Regions from separate parts of the Brevibacillus sp. AG genome, predicted to be linked through region 2. Evidence: riboswitches for the same ligand, from Rfam matches in the RefSeq annotation. Region 2 holds a riboswitch; each other region holds the start of a gene.

Region 1 (7,049 bases), on a different contig from region 2:
TGGCTGGAAATGACAACGGCCAAAATGGTATACATCATCTCTTTCATTGGTACGAACCAGAACGACATGCAAAGCACAATAACGTCCAGTAAAAGAAAGACCGTACCAATGGACAATCCCGTGTACTTACTGATCAACAGGGAGAAAATATCATCTCCACCTGTCGCAGCTCCATAGCGCAGAACCAATCCGGTACCCAGTCCAGTCAGTACACCGGCCAAGACAGACGCCAGCGGCATCATTCTGCTCATATCCATGACAATCGGTGAAAATCGTTCAAACAAATCGTAAAATACGGTAAAAGCAAGTGATGCAAAAATCGTGTCCCAAATGAACTGGCGGCCTCTTACTAACCAGGCAACCAAAAACAGTGGGATATCCAGCAAAAGCATCACCATCGCTGGCGACAAGTCAAAGGCGTATTTCGCCAATAACCCCAAGCCAACAAACCCACCTTCAGACAAATGGTTCTGAAAGTTAATGTGATAATACGCAAAAGCAAGTAAACAAGCTCCAAACAAAATCATACTGTAACGCTTAGATAACTGCAGCGCTCTCCTCATCACGGTTTCCTCGCATTTTTGTCGGTTTAGGCACAGACGACCAACCGACTACCGAGGAACATCGAAAGTATAAGTCGCTACTCATACAAAGGGCCTCGCTTTCGTAGTAGGTTAGTCGCCTTCAGTGACGATCGACTACTACGAAGCTAGATGTAGGAGAGGTCAAAACGTTTCCAGATCGTCCTATGGGGACGCATGGTATCCTGATCCCTTCCATGGCTTTTCTTGTATTATATCACAAAAAAGGTGAAAAGACGATTCGAAACCGTCTTTTCACCGAGTTAAAATCGGAAAGCTTGTCCTTTTAGCTCAAGTGGAATTCCTGCTGTGACAAGAAAAACTTGATCGGCAACGGCTGCGACACGTTGATTCATCAAGCCCGCCAAGTCACGGAACTTACGGCCCAACGGGTTTTGCGGGACGAGTCCATCGCCTACTTCGTTTGTCACCAGTAAAACTGTCCCTGGGTAGTCTTTTAGCTTTTTGACCAGCCTATCCACCTGCTGGAGCACTTGCTCAAACGTCTGCTCCACTCCATCATGCAGCAGCCAATTGGACAGCCAAAGGATCAAGCAATCAATCAAAATCACTGTCTGCTGTTCTTGATTTTTTTTTTGTGCCCCGAGCTTCGCGAGCCACTCTGTCAATGCGTACGGCTCCTCGATCGTTTGCCAAGGGAAGCCAGACTGCAAGCGGCGGTCTCGATGGTGCAAGATCCGCTCTTCCATTTCCTCATCCGTGATTTGTGCGGTCGCGATGTAAACACCCGAGGAGCCCAAATGAGCCGCGTATTTTTCGGCAAACGTGCTTTTTCCGCTGCGTGCTCCGCCTGTAATCAGTACGATCATGCTTCTTTCTCCTTAAACAACCTCTTATACTTGCGATTGCAAAATAATTTGCGGCAAATGATGAACAGGATGCTCCATGACAATCGGTCTGGTTCCGTATACAGCCTCTATTCTGTCACTTTGCAAGATGTCTTTTGGTGCGCCAACGCTTATCTGCTTTCCTCTGTGCAGCATCAAAATACGATCGCAGTATAGGGAGGCCAGATTCAGATCGTGCAGCACAGCGATGACCGTCACCTGCGTCGTCTTTTGCCATTTTCGCACGATGTCCATGAGTTGAATCTGGTACCCGATATCAAGGTAGGTCGTGGGTTCATCGAGCAACAGCACCTGAGGTCTTTGGATCAATGCCTTCCCCAAAGCTACGCGCTGCTTTTCCCCACCACTCAACTGATCCAGTGTGCGCTCTTCCAAATGTTCAAGACCGAGCATCTGTACGATTTCATCAATGAGCGATGCGACATCCTGCTTCTCTTCCCCTAGCCAATTTTGGTAAGGAAAGCGACCCATTTCCAACACCTCTCGGACACGAAAGCCGACTGGCGGCAGACCCTCTTGCTCCAGAACTGCCAGTATTTTGGCAAGCTCTTTGCGTGGATAGGAATGAAGCTTTTTCTCTTGAAGCAAAATGTCTCCTGCATCTGCCTTAATGACACCTGAAATTATTTTTAGCAAGGTAGATTTTCCGCTTCCATTTGGTCCGATGATGCCAAAAAATTCTCCCTTGTCCACGCAAAAATCGATGCCGTGCAAAACAGGCGTATCCTGATACGATTTTTGCAAGTTGCGCACATTGATCATTGCAAACGTTACCTCTTCCTAAAGCGTTTATTTTGCTTCAATAAATAGGCGAAAAACGGTGCTCCCAGAAATGCTGTCACGACACCGAGCGGGATTTCTGTTGGACTCAGCAGCATTCTGGCAAGAGTGTCGGCCCACAGCACGTAAATACCACCGCAGATCGCAGACATCGGCAGTAAAATACGATGGTCAGGACCAACCAGCAATCGGACGAGATGCGGTACCACCAGGCCAACGAACCCGATAATTCCCGCGATAGAAACCGCCGCTGCAGTCAGGAGGGTCGAAACGACCAGAACCACTAACTTCGTTCCATCCACATGGACGCCGAGATGCGCAGCCTGCCGCTCCCCCAACGCAAATAGGTTCAAGGAACGCGCATAGCTCACAAGTACCATTCCACCTATGACCAAGTACGGAATCAAGACGTACGTAAAGGCCCACCCTCGAAATGACAGGCTGCCCATAAGCCAGAACACGATCTCATTCACCGTCTGGTCGGATAGCGACACCATAAACGAAACGAGTGAGCCGAGAAAAGCCTGCACCACGACACCAGACAAAATCAGGGTCTCTGTTTGCAGCTTTCCTTGCGTATTCGCGAGTCCGAGTACGATCCATAAACTGAGCAATCCTGTAAGAAAAGCGACGACAGGCGTGCTCCATGCACCCAAAAAGGTGATTTGCAAGCCAAAAAGGATCAAGAAGGCTGCTCCGACAGCAGAACCCGATGCCACGCCCATCGTAAACGGATCTGCAAGCGGATTGCGCAATACTCCCTGAAAGCCCGCTCCCGCAAGTGACAAGCAGGCGCCAATCAAGACAGCCAATACAACGCGTGGAAAACGAACCTTCATGACAATTTGCTCAGATGACTCCGGCCATGCTACGGTGATCCACTCAGACAAGCCAGGGATTTGATGGAGCAGGATGAGCCATACTTGCGAAATGGGGAGTTGTGCCGCCCCCATCGAGATGCTGATAACTATTGATGCCAGAAGGACGAGACAACTAACTCCTCCCCATATGAACAATCGTTTCTTCATTTTATTTCACCAAGTCAGGGTAAATCGCCTTGGCTACTTCGATTAAGCCTTGTGTAATACGCGGACCAGGGCGAGACAAAATATTTTGGTCCATGCCAAAGATTTGTTTTTCACGGATCGCCTTCATTTTATCCCAGCCATTGCGATTCGCGATCATATCCTCTAGCTTGATGCCAGTCTTTTCATCGGTAATTCCGCTCGCATACAAAATGACGTCTGGATCGTTTTGCAAAATCTTTTCTTCACTGATCGGATTCCACCCTTCGGTGTCGGAAGCAATGTTTGTTGCTCCAGCCAGGGTGATGAGTTCATCCATGAATTCGCCTTTTCCGACTGTCCAGCCTGGGGAAAATTCCAGATATACCTTTTTCTTCTCTTCCGGTTTTACATTTTTCACTGCTTCTTGAACGTACGCGATGTCTTTCTTCATTTGCGCGACGACTTTTTCGGCTTGTTCCTGTGTGTTCGTGATAACTCCCATCGCCAAAACATTGTTTAGGATGTCATCCATCTTTGTCGGATGGGCAATATAGACTGGCATTCCGAGAGATTTGAGCTTGTCAGCCACTGGCTTTTCCATCGAAATCCCACCGACGACCATATCCGGCGTTTGAGCGAGAATGGCTTCTTCATTTGGTTTGACGACTCCGCCAATTTTCGGTTTTGCCTTCGCCGCATCTGGATAATCATCATAGTCTGAGACAGCTACGATCCGATCTTCCAAGCCTAATGCGAACAAAATCTCTGTCTCGGCAGGTGATGTAGAGACGATTCGCTCAGGAGCTTTTGCAAAGGTTACTTCTTTTCCTGTTGCATCCTTGACGGTCAATGGATACGTTGTTTGTTTTGCAGGTTGCTCGGCCGCATTCTCTTGCGGTGCTGTCTGCGGTGCGCTTGTTTGTCCCCCTGGTGCTGGCTGGCTGTTATCGTTACCCGCACAACCTGCGAGGCTAGCCGCAACTAGTAGTGGGATCATGAATCGCAATGAACGTTTCATATGTAGAACTTCCTTTCTGCATGTCTGATTGACTGTTCCTTTCCAATAAAAAAATCGACCCTTGCTTCCATTCGGAAATCAAAGGGTCGGCACCTCAGGGCAAACAGACAGGATGGTCTGCTTCCTGAAATAGGCCGATCCTTTCCGCGAAGGCAACAGGCACTAAAACAAACAGGCAGGTCTCCTGGCTTACGGCTGAGGAACGAGCCGATTTACAGTGGCGGGACCGCGTCGGATTTTCACCGACTTCCCTTTTCACCCGATCTTTTCGTTAAAAAGACGAGGCACCTATTTGCTGTTACGTTTGAAATTGTCACAGTCCATGACTCATCCTACATCATAGCATTCCTTGATTAAAAAAAGAATGACAAACACATAAGCCAATACTTTCTTGCCTGGCTATTTCCCTCGTTTGTCCAAATAATCGAGAATGCCCATGGAGCATACTTGTAAATCGAGCTTGAGTACTTCGAATACTTCGTGGTCACTGCTGATTCCTTGTGACTGTAGATGATCCGAGACTCGTTCAAATAACGTAAGAGACAGCTCATTGTATGATTGTCCAGCAACAAGCGCTGTCTCTCCTTCCGCCACAAACATGGGGAGCCACTCGCGTATTTGGCGGTACACGTCATCTACCTGCTCTGTCATCCCAAAATGACCAAAGTAAATGCGACTCAGTTTGCGCGCTTCAAAACGGCTTAGAGACGCTAACATGGCATCCGGGTCAAACTGATTCGGCGAAGTAGATGGCAGCACGAGGTGTATGCCATCCTTTTTAAGCTGTGGATAGAGCACACCTGCCGTATCACCTGTGAACATGCCGCGGCTTACTGGATCGTAGATGCTGAAGTGATGATTGGCATGCCCTGGCGAATCCAGAAACTCCAATACGCAATTCTCTCCGATCTTTAGTGTATCTCCGTCCCCACGAATCAAAATCTGTTCCTCGAGAACAGCCTCAATCGGATCAAACAATCGATCAAAATCATCATGATACACCGCTCTCGCGCCTGCGATCAGTCGGCTCGGATCTATGAGATGACGTGCACCTTTCGGGTGGACAACGACCTTTGCGTTCGGACAATCCTTCAGAAACAGTCCTACTCCTCCTGCATGATCCAAGTGAATGTGCGTCACGATGATGTATTTGACTTGTTCCGGCTTATAACCGAGCTTGGCGAGACCGGCCTTGATGTATGGGACGGAGGGGCTTGGTCCTGTTTCTACCAATGTGAGCTCCTCTTCCGCGATCACATACGTCCCCGTACGTTCCGCCCAGCCCATATCGAAACCGTCTATTAAATGGATGCGTTCCCCTAAGTAAATTGGCTCTGTTGCTTGCATGTAAATACTCCTCCTTTTCAAAAGTCTCGCGTTGCCATTGTGTTGGAATATTTACACTTTACCATCTATACTGTAGGGATTGGGGATGAATCACACAAAATCTTCATATTTTCATGATAATATGAGGGCAACAAAATCGATTCCATTATCTGGAGGGGTGCAAAAATGGGTCAACTTTTTTCTGAATTACGACCTGAGCATGAGAAGTTTATCAAGAAGCAACGGATGTTCTTTGTTGCCTCTGCTCCTATGGACACAAATGGTCACGTGAATCTTTCACCGAAAGGGTACGATTCTTTTCGCATAGTATCGCCTACCGAGGTCGCCTATTTAGACCTGACTGGAAGTGGAAACGAAACCAGCGCTCATCTGCAGGAAAATGGCAGGATTACTCTCATGTTCTGTGCGTTTGAAGGCCCCCCTCTCATCATGCGACTATTCGGCAAAGGAACGGTTATTCTCCCAGATACGCCTCGGTGGGATGAGCTCGTAAAAGAATTCCCGCTTCTGCCCGGTGCTCGTCAAATCATTACCGTCAACATACAGGAAGTAAAGACCTCTTGCGGCTGGGCTATCCCCTTCTATTCCTATTCAAAAGAACGCGACACCCTTCAGAAATGGACCTTGGCTAAAGACGAGCAAGAACTGCTTGATTATCAAAAGGAAAACAACGTAGTAAGCATGGATGGATTGCCAACCCCATTGGGGCAAAAACTTTTTCCCGCAGTAGGTGGGGATAACTAAAAGTAAAACGAAAAGAAGCTGCCCTACTCGCAGCTTCTTTTTTGAAATCTCTTTACTTGCTCGTATAAATGACCACTGCATCTTTGAGAAACTCGGCAACACCAGGCTGTTCCTTGTCGTAATAGGCCGTGAAGCGCGGGTCTTCGACGTACATCTGGGCAACACCTGCGTGCGCATCTTTGCTGTAGCTGTCCCAATAAAAGCTCAGCCATTGACGGTGAAGATCCGCTGCTTTTTGCGCCAATTCATGAGCAGGATCACCTGTCGAAAAAGCCTGCGCCAACGTCTCGTGCAGCTCTGCATTCAATTTCTCCAGCACGGCATACTGTTCTTCTGTCATGCCTTTGACCTTCTGATTGGATTTGTCAACCTGGTCACTTCCATATTTTGAGCGGATTTCTTCTCCGTACTGGGCCTCGTTGTCGTCAATCAACTTTTGTTTGAAGCCTTCAAATTTTTGTTTGTCACTCATCGTTTTGGTCCCCTCTCTTTGTGCTAATGTCAAATCGACATTGGCGATTAACGCATCCAATTGCGTTCGCCTTTCCAGGAGCTTCTCGCGGTGCTCCCGCAGTGCCCGGTCAGCATCAAAGGTTGGTGAATCCAGGATCTCCTTGATCTCCTCCAAGCTCACACCCAGCTCGCGGTAAAAAAGGATTTGCTGCAATCGATCAACCTCTTGCTGTCCGTAAATGCGATACCC
Region 2 (7,049 bases):
TAAAGCTGTCAAACGGGCGGGTATGTAGTTCAGTACATCGTCAAAGCGGGCGGATGCCCAGCCGAGATTCCTATACTTCTCGTTTTTATAGCCAACCATGGAGTCGAGAGTGTTGGCGGCACGATACGCCATTGCCAACGGCGCTCCCCCAATCGCTGCGAAAATCAGCGGAGAGACGATCGCATCGACGATGTTTTCTGCCACGGTTTCTACCGCTCCCCGACATACTTCCGGTTCATCTAACCGCTCTGTATCCCGACCAACTACCATGGACAAGGACCGTCTCGCCGCTTCCATATCCCCAGCCACAAGATGACGGGCAATCTCCATCCCGGCATCAGCCAAGCCTTTTGTTGCAATCGTCGTGGATATCAACCAAGCACCCAAGATCCAGGCAAGCACCGGATGGATGAACGTGACTCCCCACAAAAGCAGCCAAACAACAGCGTAGCTGCCGCCTACGATCACGAGCGGGAACAGGACTCCTGCCAGCTTCAAATGCGACTCCTCTTTGACGAGAGAACGTATGACCCGCTCCAATCGTGTAATCCACCAGCCCATGATGATCACTGGATGCGGCAGGCTCCGGGGGTCTCCTACAACTCGATCAATCAAGTAGGCCGCGCATAAAATCCATACTTCTGTCATGTTGTCCCTCTCTTACTCTTCGGGGGTTGTCGCATCCAGCTCTGTCCTTCCGCATCCAAGCATTCCGCTATCAGAGCCTCCCCATGCTTAATGCCATCGACCTGCCAATATCGGTCAGGATTGTTTTCGAGCCACGCGGCCTGGAACCAGCGGATCACGCCGCCATGTGTGACGATGACGACTGTATCGGATGCCTCCTCCTTGCCCGCTCTCTCCAACAAGGACCGTAGCCAACCATCCACGCGCATCCCCAGCTCTTCCAGACTCTCCCCTTGTGGAGGTCGATTTCGAAAAGGATCGTCGTACCAACCTGTAGCTCGCACAGGGTCCGTTTGCATCAGCTCATCGTAGGTCATCAGCTCCCACTCACCAAAAGACAACTCTCGCAATGCTGGCTCTGGATTAACCGATAGCCCCCAAGCAGCTGCGAGCGGTTCGGCAGTCTGGATGCATCTTAGCAGATCACTGGAATAGATCACAGCAGGTTGCCCGATGAGCACAGGTAATTCCTTTGCCAACTCACTCACGTGCAGATACCCGTGTTCATTCAAAGGAACGTCACTATGCCCCAAATATCGATGCTCACGATTGCTGTCTGTCTCCCCGTGACGTATCCAAACTAGCTTCATAACCACCAGCTCCCGACTAACACCAAGAGAACGACTGCTTCACTGCTTTCGATAACAGCCCCGTAGCAGTCTCCATTTAGTCCACCCAATTTTTTTGAAACCGAGCGTGAAAACAATAGAGCGAACAACAGTGACAGGAAAATGGCTGTGATGACCTGCAGGCCCCCAAGATACCAACCTGCGGCAAACACGATGATGTAGCTCACGATGATAGAGGAAACGGAAAGCCCAGCACTGATGCCTTTTCCGATCCCTTTATCTGCCGAAAGATACGGCCAGAGCTTAATCGACAAAAGCACATGTGTCCGCGCTGCTACTGGTGCTACGATCAAAAAGCTGCCCCATCCCGGATGTGCGAGCTCTGCGACTGCACCCGCCTTGATCAGCAACAGCATAATCGCAGCAAGAACGCCCATCGCACCTACGCGGCTGTCCTTCATAATCGAAAGGATTTGCTCTCTCGGTCTGCTGCTGCCAAGACCGTCCGCGAGATCCATCCACCCATCCATATGAAGACCACCGGTCACGTAGACCCATGCGACCAGCGTCAAAATAGCGGCGATCCATGGACTAAACAGCACCAGTCCTGCCTGATATACACCCCATAGCAATAAACCGATGACCAAACCAACTGCGGGATACCAGTTGACGCTTTTTCTCCACGCCTCCTCTGAAGGACGAAGCCACGGAACCGGTATACGCGTAAAAAACGAGATCGCGTGTAAAAATGCATTCATCCTTTGATCCTCCACGGTATCCCCGACAAAACCGCGTAGACGGCGTCCGCTTGTCGCGCACTTCTCTGGTTGACATCGCCCACCACATCCGCGAACCATCTGCCCAAACGACTCAAGGCTACACCGCCCAATCCGACCTCGCTTGTGACGGCAATGACTTTTTGCGAGGAATTGTGTACGAGAGACAGCCATGCCTCTGCCTCCTGCAGCAGGGCTTGCGTGTGTGAAGGACTTCTCCATTCAGACTCATCTACGCTCATCAATCGATTACTCACCCAGGTGGACAGACAATCGATTAAAACCACATCATACTGCTCACTGAATGCGTGGTAATCGGTTAATCGCTCTCCTACCTCCACACAGCCCCATTCCAGCGGACGACGTGCCTGATGCAGCTCGATTCTCTGCTTCATTTCATCATCCCAGGCCTTGCCTGTCGCCACGTACAGGACTCGACTGCCCAACATCATCGCAAGCTCTTCCGCGTAGCGGCTTTTTCCTGAACGGACACCGCCTGTTACCAGCACCAAGCTCATCGCTGTTCACTTCCTTCCGCATGGACCTCGCGGAGCGCTGCCAGAAGTCTTTCATTTTCCTCTCGTCCACGCACTGCGATTCTCACATCATGTGCCGTCAAACCGGGATACATCGCACAGTTGCGGATCAGAACGCCTTTTTTGCCGAGCCGTGCCTGCAATTGTTCCGCTGGCAATCCTTCTGGTGAGCGCAGCAGCAAAAAGTTTGCCTCCCCCGGCCATACCTGCCAGCCCAACTCACCGCTGATGCAATCGATCAAATACGCACGTTCTGCTTTTATGAGCCTTCTTGTCTGTTCCTCATATGCCTGCTCCTGCAAGCACAGTTCTCCAGCTAAAAGGGCCAGTGCATTCACGCTCCAGCTCACTTGCTTCTGGCGCATCCTCGCAATGACATCCGGATGCGCAATCGCATAACCCAGGCGCAATCCCGGGATCGCGTACATTTTCGTCATCGAGCGCATCAAGATCACACGGGGAAAGCGCTCGAGCTGCGTCGCCAATGTATATTGCCGATCTTCCTCCACAAAATCGAGGAAAGCCTCATCCACGATGAGCCACGTGTTGGTCTTACTCGTCCATTCCGCCATTTGGCGAAGCTCATCCGGTTGATACAGGATTCCTGTCGGATTGTTTGGCGACCCGACAAATACGAGATCAGACTGCGTAAAAAGAGTGTGCAGCTCTATAGGATCGGGCTTGTACCCGTTCGCTTCCTTCCCGAAGCAGCCAATGACACGGGCACCATACTGCTCGGAAAGTTGCGCGTATTCCGAAAAGCAAGGATATACCACACCAACCGTTTCCGGCGAAAGACCGAGAATGGCCAGTGCCATCGCCTCCGCTGCACCATTGGCAGGCAGCAACCATTCCTCCGGCACTTGCAGCCGCTTCGCCAGCGCACGCCGAAACACACGATGTCCAGGGTCTGGGTAATGCGCTACAGCAGCCAGCGAATCCAGCAGCATCTCACGAACGCTTGCTGGCATCCCCAGCGGATTAATATTGGCACTGTAATCCAGAAACTGCCCGGGCTCTCGACCAAAGCGCTGCGCTGCGGTCAGCAAGTCTCCGCCATGACCGTACGTCTCTATTACACCTGCGCTTGTCAAAACTCTACCCCCAGCACAGCTGGAATCCCTTCATCATAGTAATGCTTGATTGGCTTCATCTCTGTCACCAAATCTGCGATGTCCAAAATCTCCTTCTTTGCGGCCCGTCCCGTAATCACGAGGTGAATATGACTTGGCCTATTTTGAATCGCTTCCAACACATCGGACAATGGCAACACATCATCAATCGGGAAGCGGTCAATCGCCAATGCATTATTTAGCTCATCCAAAATGACGACATCGTACGCTCCGGAAGAAAGCTTTTCGCTCGCAAACGCCCAAGCTTCTTTCAATGCCTGACGATGCTCCTCCGGTGTCTTCGTCCATGTGAAGCCGACACCCATTTGCACAATTTCAATGCCCAATTTATCGAAAATAATCTTTTCTCCGTATGTACGCTCCGGCGACTTGATGAATTGAACCATCAGCACCTTTTTCCCGCGCCCTGTCGCCCGCACAGCCAACCCGACTGCTGCTGTCGTTTTTCCTTTGCCGTCTCCTGTGTAAACGAGGGTCAATCCTCGCTTCTTATCGTTTTTCTCCATCGTGACCACCTCAAAAAGTGACGTATTTTACTCCGCTGTTTCCTCCAAATACTTTCCGAAGCATAAAAAAAGCGCTCTGTTTCCCCCAGTACGTAAGGAAAAACAAAGCGCGGATAGCTGAAAAGCAACAATCCTCACCTCTTCCTTTGACCCGAAGGAAATCAGTGTAAACATAAAAACAGGCAGGTCTCCTGGCTCGAGGATTATCGCTTTTCTTCTCCTTCCCGCTCCCGGATGGGCAGTGGATGGCATGGTGCCTTGAAGAACAGCTACTCTCTTACAGTGGCGGGACCGCGTTGGCTTTTCACCAAACTTCCCTTTTAACCTTGCTCCTGCGAATCGGTTTCGCAAAAACAAGGACCTGTTTCTCTTCCATATGTAAATGTCGTTCGTTCCGTTGACAAGCACTTGCTTTAATAATAGCAAAAGCTACCGAGGATTCAAGCAAAAGCTGCCGATTCGTCGCTGGTGACTATTAGCAGAAAATTTAAGATAATGACCGTTTACATGCCTGATGTTTTTCGTTACCCTATTGGCAAAACAATCGAAAGTGGTGTGCAGTCATGCTATTTCCTCCGATTCCAAAAATACCAGACATGGTCCTGCCCAGCCCACTGCCGATCAAGGAATGCGGCGAACCGATGATTCCCCTCTCTTCCCTTTCAGCTCAAATCACAGTCTATCCAGCCTACTACCACGAGGGCTATGCCGGAACACAGCCAGAAGCCTTTTTGCGAGAAGGGGCAGCACGCAAGCTCGCCATGGCAGCCTCACTACTGCCTGTTGGCTACAAGCTCGTCGTGTTGGACGGCTGGCGCTCATTTGAGGTACAGGCATCCTTGTATGATCGTTTCCGCGAAGCCTTGCTATTACAAGGCTGGCAGGAAGGACCCGCCCTCACGGAAGAATTGAGCAAATTCGTCGCTTATCCAACAACAGACCTCTCCAAACCGTCCCCTCACCTATCCGGCGGTGCAGTGGATCTGACTATCGCAGGGCCTGATGGCTGGCTGGAGATGGGGACAGACTTCGATGATTTCAGTGAACTGGCTTCCACTCGCTATTATGAAGAGTTGGCACAGTCTAAGCAAAAGGACATCGAGATTCGAGACAATCGCCGACTGCTCTATCATTTGATGACGGCTGCCGGATTCGTCAACTATCCGAAAGAATGGTGGCATTTCGAATACGGAACGCGCACTTGGGGACAAAAAACGCAGCAAGAGCCGATCTATGGCGGGGTTTTGTCGATGTAACCACAAATAATCAAGCAAGGCATGAGCCCGGTCGATACCGTACTCATGCCCAGATGGCCGCCCACTCTTCAAACTCAACAAATTCCTGTACCTCTTAGGTCACTGGTATTTCAGAAGATGCTGCTGAAACCAAAAGGCTTTTGTTGTATTCAGGTGACAATACAATATTTGTATAAGTTCCGTGCCCTGACACATAGTGATAGGAATGCTCGACGCCTGCTGGGATAAAAATAGCTGCTGGACTCTCAACAGTCTTCTCTTCTTCACCGAGTTGAACATGACACACCAGACCAGTGCCATCAGATGCATCTCCCCAAAAGAGGAAGGCACTGTCACAATGATGCGCATGTCTGTCTACATGTTTTTCAGGAATACCGGACAAATCGCATAATCCAAATATCCTTTGGATCACATAGAATGAGGCTCGCTCATCAACACGCGAATCCATCATAACCCAGCGTATCCCTGGACCGTCACGATGATACTGTAGCTCTGAAGCACCTTTTGGAAACGGCTTTCCTACCTGTAAAGAAACAGGCAGCTTTGGGCTTCCTATTGGAGGACGCTTTTCTTCGAGAAGCCGTGTTCTTCCAATTGTTTCGGGAGGAAATGGCTCATACGCTTTGGAATTCCTCTTTACGGCTTGGACATGGTAAGCCGATGTATGCGTAAAAGCATTTTGCCCAGCGATTGGGCGCAGTTCGTCCGGTCTATACCCTGTCGTTAGACGTATCGCTTGTACAAGCTCGGGAATTCTATCCAAAGAATAACGATGATCATTTCGAAGCTTTTGCAACGCAACAGTAAGCTGGATCAAGTCAGTAATTCCAGCTCTTTCGCCGATTCCTAAAATTGTCGTATCAATGACCGAAGCGCCTGCATCAATAGCCGCCAGCGCATTCGCTTGAGCAAGACCAAGATCATTATGCAGATGAACTTCAATTTCGCATCCAAATTCCTCAATGGCACGAGTTACGATTTTTTTGCATGTATCAGGCTCCCATATCCCGACAGTATCTGCCAAACTAATGCGATCTGCGCCTGCCTGCAAAGCAACATGACCTAAGCTGGATATCTTTTCCCACTCTGTCCGTGAAGCGTCTTCAATCGTGAATCTAACCTGTAAGCCAAGCTTTTTTGCTTCGATAACAGCTTGTTGGACTTTCTCTTGTATATAGCTTTCCTGGTGATGACTGAATTTGGTTTGGATAGACACATCATTAATGGAAGCCCAAATCCCCACCCAGTCTGCTTTGGCGCGCTTTACTGCATGTACTTCTTCAACAGTAGCTCTCGCATGCATTAATATTTGCGCTCGTCTTGCCGATTGAGCCACTTTTCGGCAGATTTCTTCATCCACGGCAGAAATTCCAGGATGGCCCACTTCTATGAGGTCTATCTGATAGCTTTCCAAGAGATGCAGGATGCGAATCTTGTCTTCGCATGTGAAGCGCACGCCTGATTGCTGCTCTCCTTCTCGCAGTGTTGCATCCAAAATTTGAAACGGCTTCATTTCCAGCACATCCTTACGGGTTTACTTCCTTTTTCAGGAATTCGTCTGTTTCACGCAAGAGTTGATCACGATT
Region 3 (7,049 bases), on a different contig from region 2:
TGGTAATGTGGACGCAATCCTCAATCGAATCATGAGCGTCATGCTTATAAAAAAGAAATGTCCCTTCTTTGAACGCCCCTTTTTTGTTAGCGTCTTTCCAAATGAGCATGCCCAAGGTAATAAAGTACCCTTCCTGGAAGCGGATGACGCCGGTAATGACAGAATTAATCGTGGTCGGAATGATCGCAATCGAGTCATTGAGCTGATTGACGTATTCATACAATGCTTTATTGGATTCTTGAAGATCAGCGATCGGTACATGAAGAAGCTGCTTGTCTCTTAATTTTTCTACGAGTTGCTGAACGCATAGCGTCTTATTCAAAGTTGAAATCACAACCTCATCACTTCCCCCATTGTAAGTAAGTGCCTTCTTTACGTTATTCGTGATGAATGGACATATCCCTACAAAATCCGCACAATCTTCTTACTTTTTCTTCGAGAATCAAATTTTACATACGTAAGAGGCATGGAAGTCGGTAGTCTGTCTGCAAAAGGCGAACACCTCCCCCTTCAACAGGGTTCATGTTGAAAATTCCGGCAGGGTCGAGGGTGGGTACGGGGATCATTCCATGAAAAAAGCCCTTCACGCCTTGATTGTGGCGAGAAGGGCTTCTTGGCGCGAACTTACGCCTTTCCCTTTAAATAATCATCTTTTATCTTCTTTTCCTGCTCGACGGTAGTCATCTCTTTCTCCAATACTTGATACATCAGTTCATCCTTCACCTTACGTGAAATTCCTTTTTCCTGGTGATTCGGGACCGATGTACTCATGACAGAGTCTTGTTCCATACCAGCGTACCTCCATGGCTTTTTGGGGTTAGCTTGCCCGAAAGCCGCCACTCCATTCACCACACCCGTTGAACACTGAGCATTTTTCGCAGCTCGTCGACCGAGCGTGGAATATTTCCGCCAAGTTCACGCTTCCACTGCTCAGGCAGTGCCTCCCACACATCAACGAGCAACGGCATACCCAGATGAAGACTCTCCAGCATAGTTCTATTTTCCAATGCCTCCTGCGGATCTCCCGCGAAAACAAGCCTGCCTTCATCCATGATGCAAATCCACTCTGCCCATTCAAACGCGATATCCATATCATGTGTCGCCATCAAAACAGTCGTTCCTTGCCGGTGAATCGCATCGAGCTCCCGCAGCAAATTTTTAGTCTGATAACGATCCAGATACGCAGTAGGCTCGTCCAACAGCAAAAGCTCTGGCTCCATGACCATGACCCCCGCGAGTGCCAGACGCCGTTTTTGTCCCAGGCTCAAATGATGAATCGGAGCTTCTGCCAGCTCTCTCAATCCGAATGCATCCAGCACTTTTTCTACCTTTGCCCGGATGACTTCCGTAGGCAGATTCTGATTGCATAAACCGTAGGATATATCTTCTGCGACCGTACTTGCGATCAGCTGATGCTCGGGATCTTGAAAGACCAAGCCTACCTTTTGCGTCATTTCTTGCAGTGCGGCTCGTTTGTAGACTAGCGGTTTCCCCTTCCACAGCACCTGTCCCTGCTGTGGCTCGATGATCCCGTTCCCATGCAAGAACAAGGTAGACTTCCCACAGCCGTTTCGTCCCAAAAGGACACATTTTTTCCCCTCTGGAATCCATAAGGACAGCCCAGACAGGACGGGTCCCCGCCCTCCTGGATAGGTGTACTGCAAATCAATGAACTCCAACAACCGTGATGTCATAACTACCAACCTCCTGTCCACCACTCAAGCAGCACCAGCAGCATACAGCCTGCGATTGACTCCCATTCATAACGTCGCGAACGAGCATGGGTATGAAACGCGAGCACCTGCATGCTCTCCCCGAAGCCTCTAGCCGCCATTCCTTTATGCAAGGCTTCGTATTTGCGCATCGCTCTGACAAACAATTGCGCAACGAGAACCCCTGCATCCCGAAGCGTCGCTCGGAAGCCGCGATGACCTCCACGCGAACGTTGGGCAATCCAGAGCTGGTGAGAAATCGTTATTAACACAAAAATAAACCGATACATGATCATTAATAAATCAGTCACAAGGACAGGCATACGAAGTCGGCGAAACACCTGCAAGATTTCGGCAAACGGCACGGTAAACAAAATGAAGGCAAAGCAAGATAAGCTCGCCATGGTACGCCAAAATAAGATCCAAACTTTACTGAATGATGACGTCGGCACATAGAGCACATACGACCCCAACTCCCATGCTGCCGCGACCTGGACCTGTACTTCGCCTGCTTTCGCCCCTTCTACCAATAGGGCAGGGAGCCCCGCCGCGAAAAACGAGAGCGACACGATCATAAAGGCACAATAGATACGGACAGGTATACGGGCATACACCACTACCCATACCGTCATCCAAACAACGACGGCCATCTGCATCCATACATGTCCCACCAAGACGAGCAGTAACAATGCACTCGCCAGCAAGAGCTTATGAGCTGGCGGCAGACGTTTCAGCCTGTTTTGATAAGAGAGAGAATCAAGCTGCAGCCCGTTCATTTTTTCCGCTTATCCAACCGACCTTTGTACAAGCCCACGGCGTATCCAACCACTCCCGCTCCCAACGCCGCCTGCACCGCAAACAATAGGCTCTCCGTCTCTCCCCCTGGCGGTTCTATCAGCGGCTGGAACCACGGTTCGTAGTTCGGAGCAATTTCCTTAATCGCTTCCTCCGCCACGCCGTCTGCGCCGCCAAATTCCGAATCCTGCACCAGCAACAGTGGGACAATCGCCAGTACGATTACCCCCAAGAGTAATAGCCAGTTCCATCCTTTTTTCACAGCGATTCCTCCCGTTTGAGCAAACGAAGCTGTGTAAGCTCTTTTGCGTTGTAAGATAACAACCAGTTCCAAACAAGAACGGTCAACAGACCTTCACTGATTGCGAGCGGAACTTGCGTGAATGCAAAAATTCCTGCAAATTTGGCAAACGAGGCCAACACTCCACCAGATTCAGCTGGAAATGCGAGTGCCAGTTGAATCGAAGTCACCACATAGGTAGCGAGGTCAGCCAAGGCAGCCGCCGCAAAAACAGCCAGACGCTGGCTTCCGCGCACTTTCATGATCACCCGATAGATTCCGTATGCCACCAGTGGTCCTACTACTGCCATGGATACAGCATTTGCCCCTAGCGTAGTCAAACCTCCATGTGCCAAAAGCAAGGCTTGAAACAAGAGCACCATGCTCCCTAACACAGACATCGCAAAAGGCCCAAACATAATGGCGCCAAGGCCCGTTCCAGTCGGGTGAGAGCTGCTGCCTGTAACTGAAGGGATTTTCAGTGCAGATAAAACAAATGCAAACGCTCCTGCAACACCAATAAGGAGCTTCATTTCGGGATGTTCTTTTACAATCTTGTTAATCGAGCGAATCCCAAGAATAAAAAATGGCAAGAAGACAGCCCACCAAAATAAGGCCCAGGATAATGGCAAATACCCTTCCATGATGTGCATCGCATGTCCTGTCTCTGGTTCATTGAGCAGGAAATACAGGACAAAGCCCGCGATCATCAAACAAGTAGATACGAGACGAGATCGATTCATGTTCCTTCCTCCTTCACTGACTTTCGTTCTTTTCCTACAAACAAAAAAATCCCATCCATCAATGGACGAGATGTGCACACAAAACAACAGACTGACTATACAGCCTCATTGCCTCGTATTCACCGCTCCTTTCCGCGAAGGTTTTCTGGGTGTGGCTACTAGGTAGGTCTCCTGGCTTCCAGATCCATGCGCTCTTTGTCCTTCCCCATACGAAAATGAGTGGTTTCCTTCTCAAAGAGAGCTCCCTGGTTACAGTGGCGGGACCGCTCGGGACTTTCACCCGATTCCCTGTTACCCTTTATGCGTCACATAAAGGCACCTAACGCCGATCATATAGAGTTGACAGACAATTCATGTTTGTCCCACATCATTATAACGGATCACTACATAAATCGGAAGAATATAAGCAAAAACGCATAAGCCGATGACCCTCTACAAACGGAGCCATCGACCTATGCGTACTTGTTCTATCTATTCTTTTGCGTCTACGCCAATTACTTCACTAATATGTTTAAAACCATCGCGCTGCATGAGCTTGAGTAGCTTTTTGTTAATTTGCTTGGCGATACCTGGGCCTTGATAAATCATCCCCGTATACACCTGAACGAGACTGGCTCCTGCTCGGATTTTCGCGTAGGCGTCTTCGCCGTTATAAATGCCCCCGACACCGATGATGGGTACCTTGTCTCCTACTTCTTGATAAATCTCCTTCACCCAAGCAGTGGAACGCTCCGTAAGAGGTCTTCCGCTCAAGCCGCCCGCTTCCTCGGCAAATCGATGTCCGGAAACCGCCTCGCGTGACAGTGTCGTATTGGTAGCGATAATTCCGGCAATGCCTTCTTCAACAGCAGCGTGAACAACATCGCGCATGTGCTCATCCGACATGTCTGGTGCTACTTTCAGCAAAATCGGCTTTTTCTTGATGGAACGTGCTTCCATTTCGGTTGCCTTTTCCCTTACTGCACGCACCAAATGACGCAAGCTCTCTGTCTCCTGCAAGTCACGCAGATTCGGGGTATTCGGAGAGCTGATGTTAATGACGAAATAGTGACCGTATGCATAGAGCATGTCCATACATTTGCTATAGTCGATGGCCGCCTCTTCATTCGGCGTTACTTTGTTTTTCCCAATGTTAATCCCAATCGGAACATCTGAGTATGCGTAATCGACCAAATGCTGGGAAGCCAAATACGCACCGTGATTGTTGAAGCCCATCCGGTTAATGACAGCTTGATGTTCCGGCAATCGGAACAAACGCGGCTTCGGATTGCCTGGCTGCCCCTGCGGTGTCAACGTCCCGATTTCCACAAACCCAAAACCAAGAGCACCCAACGCGTGATAGACTTCCGCATTTTTATCAAAACCGGCTGCAAGTCCGACTGGATTCGGAAACGTCATTCCCCACAGCTTATTCTCCAACCGCTGGTCTTTTACCTGATAGATCATCTTCAGGATGCTTTTGCCTGGAGCAGAATCCTCCACCAGCCTTAAGGCACCAATTGTCTTTTCATGAATCTCTTCCGCATCATGCTGGAACAGATATTTTCTTATGAGCTGATACATCGGCTGCACTCCTTACTCCGTTTCTACCTTTTTACCTCATAGTAGAATACCATACTTTTTCGGGCGGATGTAACCTTTATACGTTGATACATATTTCCAAGCAAGCAGGCAAATCCTAACAGCACCACCACGTACAGGGGGATAAGTCTTCATGAAAGTGGACGGAAAAATCGGGATTGGTCAAGCCATTATGGTGATGATGCTGACGATCGGCATTACGAACCACGTAACCGTCATCCCCCTCTTATTGAGTAAAGCCGGAAGAGATGCTTGGTTGAGCGTGTTGCTTGCTGGTATTCCTTTTTCCTTCTGGGCGTACTTGCTGTTTGTGGTTAATCGAAATATGAAGCAACGTTCTTTGCATGAATGGCTCGCCCAACGCTCTGGAAAAATCGTCAGCCATCTGTTACTCATCCCCATCATGGTCTGCCTGTACATGATGGCCCTAACCAATCTGATCGATACCCAGACATGGACGACCGTCAACTACTTGCCTCGAACACCAGAGTGGGTGACCGCCTTAGCCTTAATGGGACTATGTATACTCGCTGCAATTGGTGGAATAACCTCTGTAGGAATCACAGCAGGAATCTTGCTGCCCGTCGTGGTTATGCTCGGATTTTTCGTCGCTTTTGGCAATATTCCTAAAAAGAATTATAGTCTTTTGATGCCACTTTTCCAGCATGGGTATCGTCCTCTTTTTCACGGGATGCTCTATGTAGGTGGCGGCATTTCAGAGATGTTCCTGCTACTATTGCTCCAACCTCACGTACGTAAGCCATTGCGCCTCGTACACTTTTTGGTCATGCTCGGCATCACGCTTGTGCTGACACTCAGTCCGTTGACAGGAGCTATTGCGGAATTTGGACCTGTGGAGTCTGCGCGCCAACGCTTTCCGGCATTTGAGCAATGGCGGCTGCTCACAATTGGAAAAGACATCGAGAACATGGAGTTTTTCTCCATTTTTCAATGGCTCGCTGGGGCTTTTATACGCATCACCATTTGCTTGTTGCTCTTGGGAGATTTACTCACGATCCGTAACCGAAAACAGCGCAACTTCATGATGATATTTCTAGGTGGAAGCATGATCGCCTTTACCAGCCTCCCCTACAGTGACATACAGTTTGTATCCTTTCTGACGCACGTATACTATCCGCTTTACTTAGCCATTATCGTTGTGATTACTCTCGCACTCATGCTGGTTACTTTACGCAAGCCATCCAAACAGGAGGGAATAGGCCATGACCCTTGAAGAGGAACTGCGGGAAAAATTCGCGCATTGTGCGGACGTCGTTTTTATGCGCACGGTCACATCCGAGGACCAGCCTGTATTGATGCTTTATTGCGAAGGACTGGCAGACGTTCGTCAATTACAAGATACGGCATTGCCGCAATTGGAGCGATTCCTGGCTATTGGTGATTTGCGTTCTCTGCCTCTTTTCCCGCTCTTCACGAACCCAGAGTTGTGGGTTGAGAGACTGTTTGCAGGAGATTTGCTGATTTTTATTGGTGACTCTCCTCCGTTTGCCTGGGACATCTCCAATCGTCCAGAGCGCACTCCTGAAGAATCCAATACAGAGATTTCGATCAAAGGTCCTCGGGACGGCTTCGTCGAGGATCTCTCCACGAACGTTGCTCTCATTCGCAAGCGCATGCGAACGATTACTCTGGCCTATGAGCCTTTTATTCTCGGAACGCGCTCGCGCACAAGAATCGGTATGATGTATATCACAGATGGGGTATCTGAAGATCTGGTAGAGATGATGCGTGAGAGAATACACAAATGTACCTCAAAAAAAATTGTGAACAGCGCCATTCTGGAAAAGATACTGAGCGACAACACTCACTCCCTGTTTCCATTGGTTGATTATACTGGACGCCCTGACTATGTCATTTACATGCTGCTGCAAGGTAAGGTCGTCGTGTTGGTAGACGGCTCACCCTTGGCACTCGTGG

What was found. Region 2 has a riboswitch for cobalamin ahead of cobO (cob(I)yrinic acid a,c-diamide adenosyltransferase). Riboswitches for the same ligand answer to the same signal wherever they lie in the genome.
Region 1: it holds a riboswitch for cobalamin, as region 2 does, so the genes downstream of both, POF51_RS05935 (ABC transporter substrate-binding protein) here and cobO (cob(I)yrinic acid a,c-diamide adenosyltransferase) in region 2, are expected to answer to the same signal.
Region 3: it holds a riboswitch for cobalamin, as region 2 does, so the genes downstream of both, POF51_RS16855 (energy-coupling factor ABC transporter permease) here and cobO (cob(I)yrinic acid a,c-diamide adenosyltransferase) in region 2, are expected to answer to the same signal.

The regions. Positions count from the first base shown of each region.
Region 1 covers NZ_JAQMYO010000002.1:209,955-217,003, reverse strand. The annotation lists gene POF51_RS05955 (YitT family protein) at 1-566, opposite strand, end outside; gene cobU (bifunctional adenosylcobinamide kinase/adenosylcobinamide-phosphate guanylyltransferase) at 845-1,411, opposite strand; gene POF51_RS05945 (ABC transporter ATP-binding protein) at 1,436-2,212, opposite strand; gene POF51_RS05940 (FecCD family ABC transporter permease) at 2,221-3,258, opposite strand; gene POF51_RS05935 (ABC transporter substrate-binding protein) at 3,260-4,255, opposite strand; cobalamin riboswitch at 4,413-4,562, opposite strand; gene POF51_RS05930 (MBL fold metallo-hydrolase) at 4,655-5,602, opposite strand; gene POF51_RS05925 (pyridoxamine 5'-phosphate oxidase family protein) at 5,768-6,346, shown strand; gene POF51_RS05920 (MerR family transcriptional regulator) at 6,399-7,049, opposite strand, start outside.
Region 2 covers NZ_JAQMYO010000007.1:350,356-357,404, forward strand. The annotation lists gene cbiB (adenosylcobinamide-phosphate synthase CbiB) at 1-648, opposite strand, end outside; gene POF51_RS20410 (histidine phosphatase family protein) at 645-1,277, opposite strand; gene cobS (adenosylcobinamide-GDP ribazoletransferase) at 1,274-2,014, opposite strand; gene cobU (bifunctional adenosylcobinamide kinase/adenosylcobinamide-phosphate guanylyltransferase) at 2,011-2,550, opposite strand; gene cobD (threonine-phosphate decarboxylase CobD) at 2,547-3,662, opposite strand; gene cobO (cob(I)yrinic acid a,c-diamide adenosyltransferase) at 3,659-4,207, opposite strand; cobalamin riboswitch at 4,372-4,587, opposite strand; gene POF51_RS20435 (M15 family metallopeptidase) at 4,771-5,463, shown strand; gene POF51_RS20440 (LeuA family protein) at 5,558-6,976, opposite strand; gene POF51_RS20445 (alpha/beta hydrolase) at 6,990-7,049, opposite strand, start outside.
Region 3 covers NZ_JAQMYO010000006.1:121,248-128,296, reverse strand. The annotation lists gene POF51_RS16880 (hypothetical protein) at 1-334, opposite strand, end outside; gene POF51_RS16875 (hypothetical protein) at 625-789, opposite strand; gene POF51_RS16870 (energy-coupling factor ABC transporter ATP-binding protein) at 846-1,694, opposite strand; gene cbiQ (cobalt ECF transporter T component CbiQ) at 1,697-2,488, opposite strand; gene POF51_RS16860 (energy-coupling factor ABC transporter substrate-binding protein) at 2,485-2,769, opposite strand; gene POF51_RS16855 (energy-coupling factor ABC transporter permease) at 2,766-3,530, opposite strand; cobalamin riboswitch at 3,675-3,868, opposite strand; gene POF51_RS16850 (quinone-dependent dihydroorotate dehydrogenase) at 4,002-5,093, opposite strand; gene POF51_RS16845 (GerAB/ArcD/ProY family transporter) at 5,245-6,345, shown strand; gene POF51_RS16840 (spore germination protein) at 6,335-7,049, shown strand, end outside.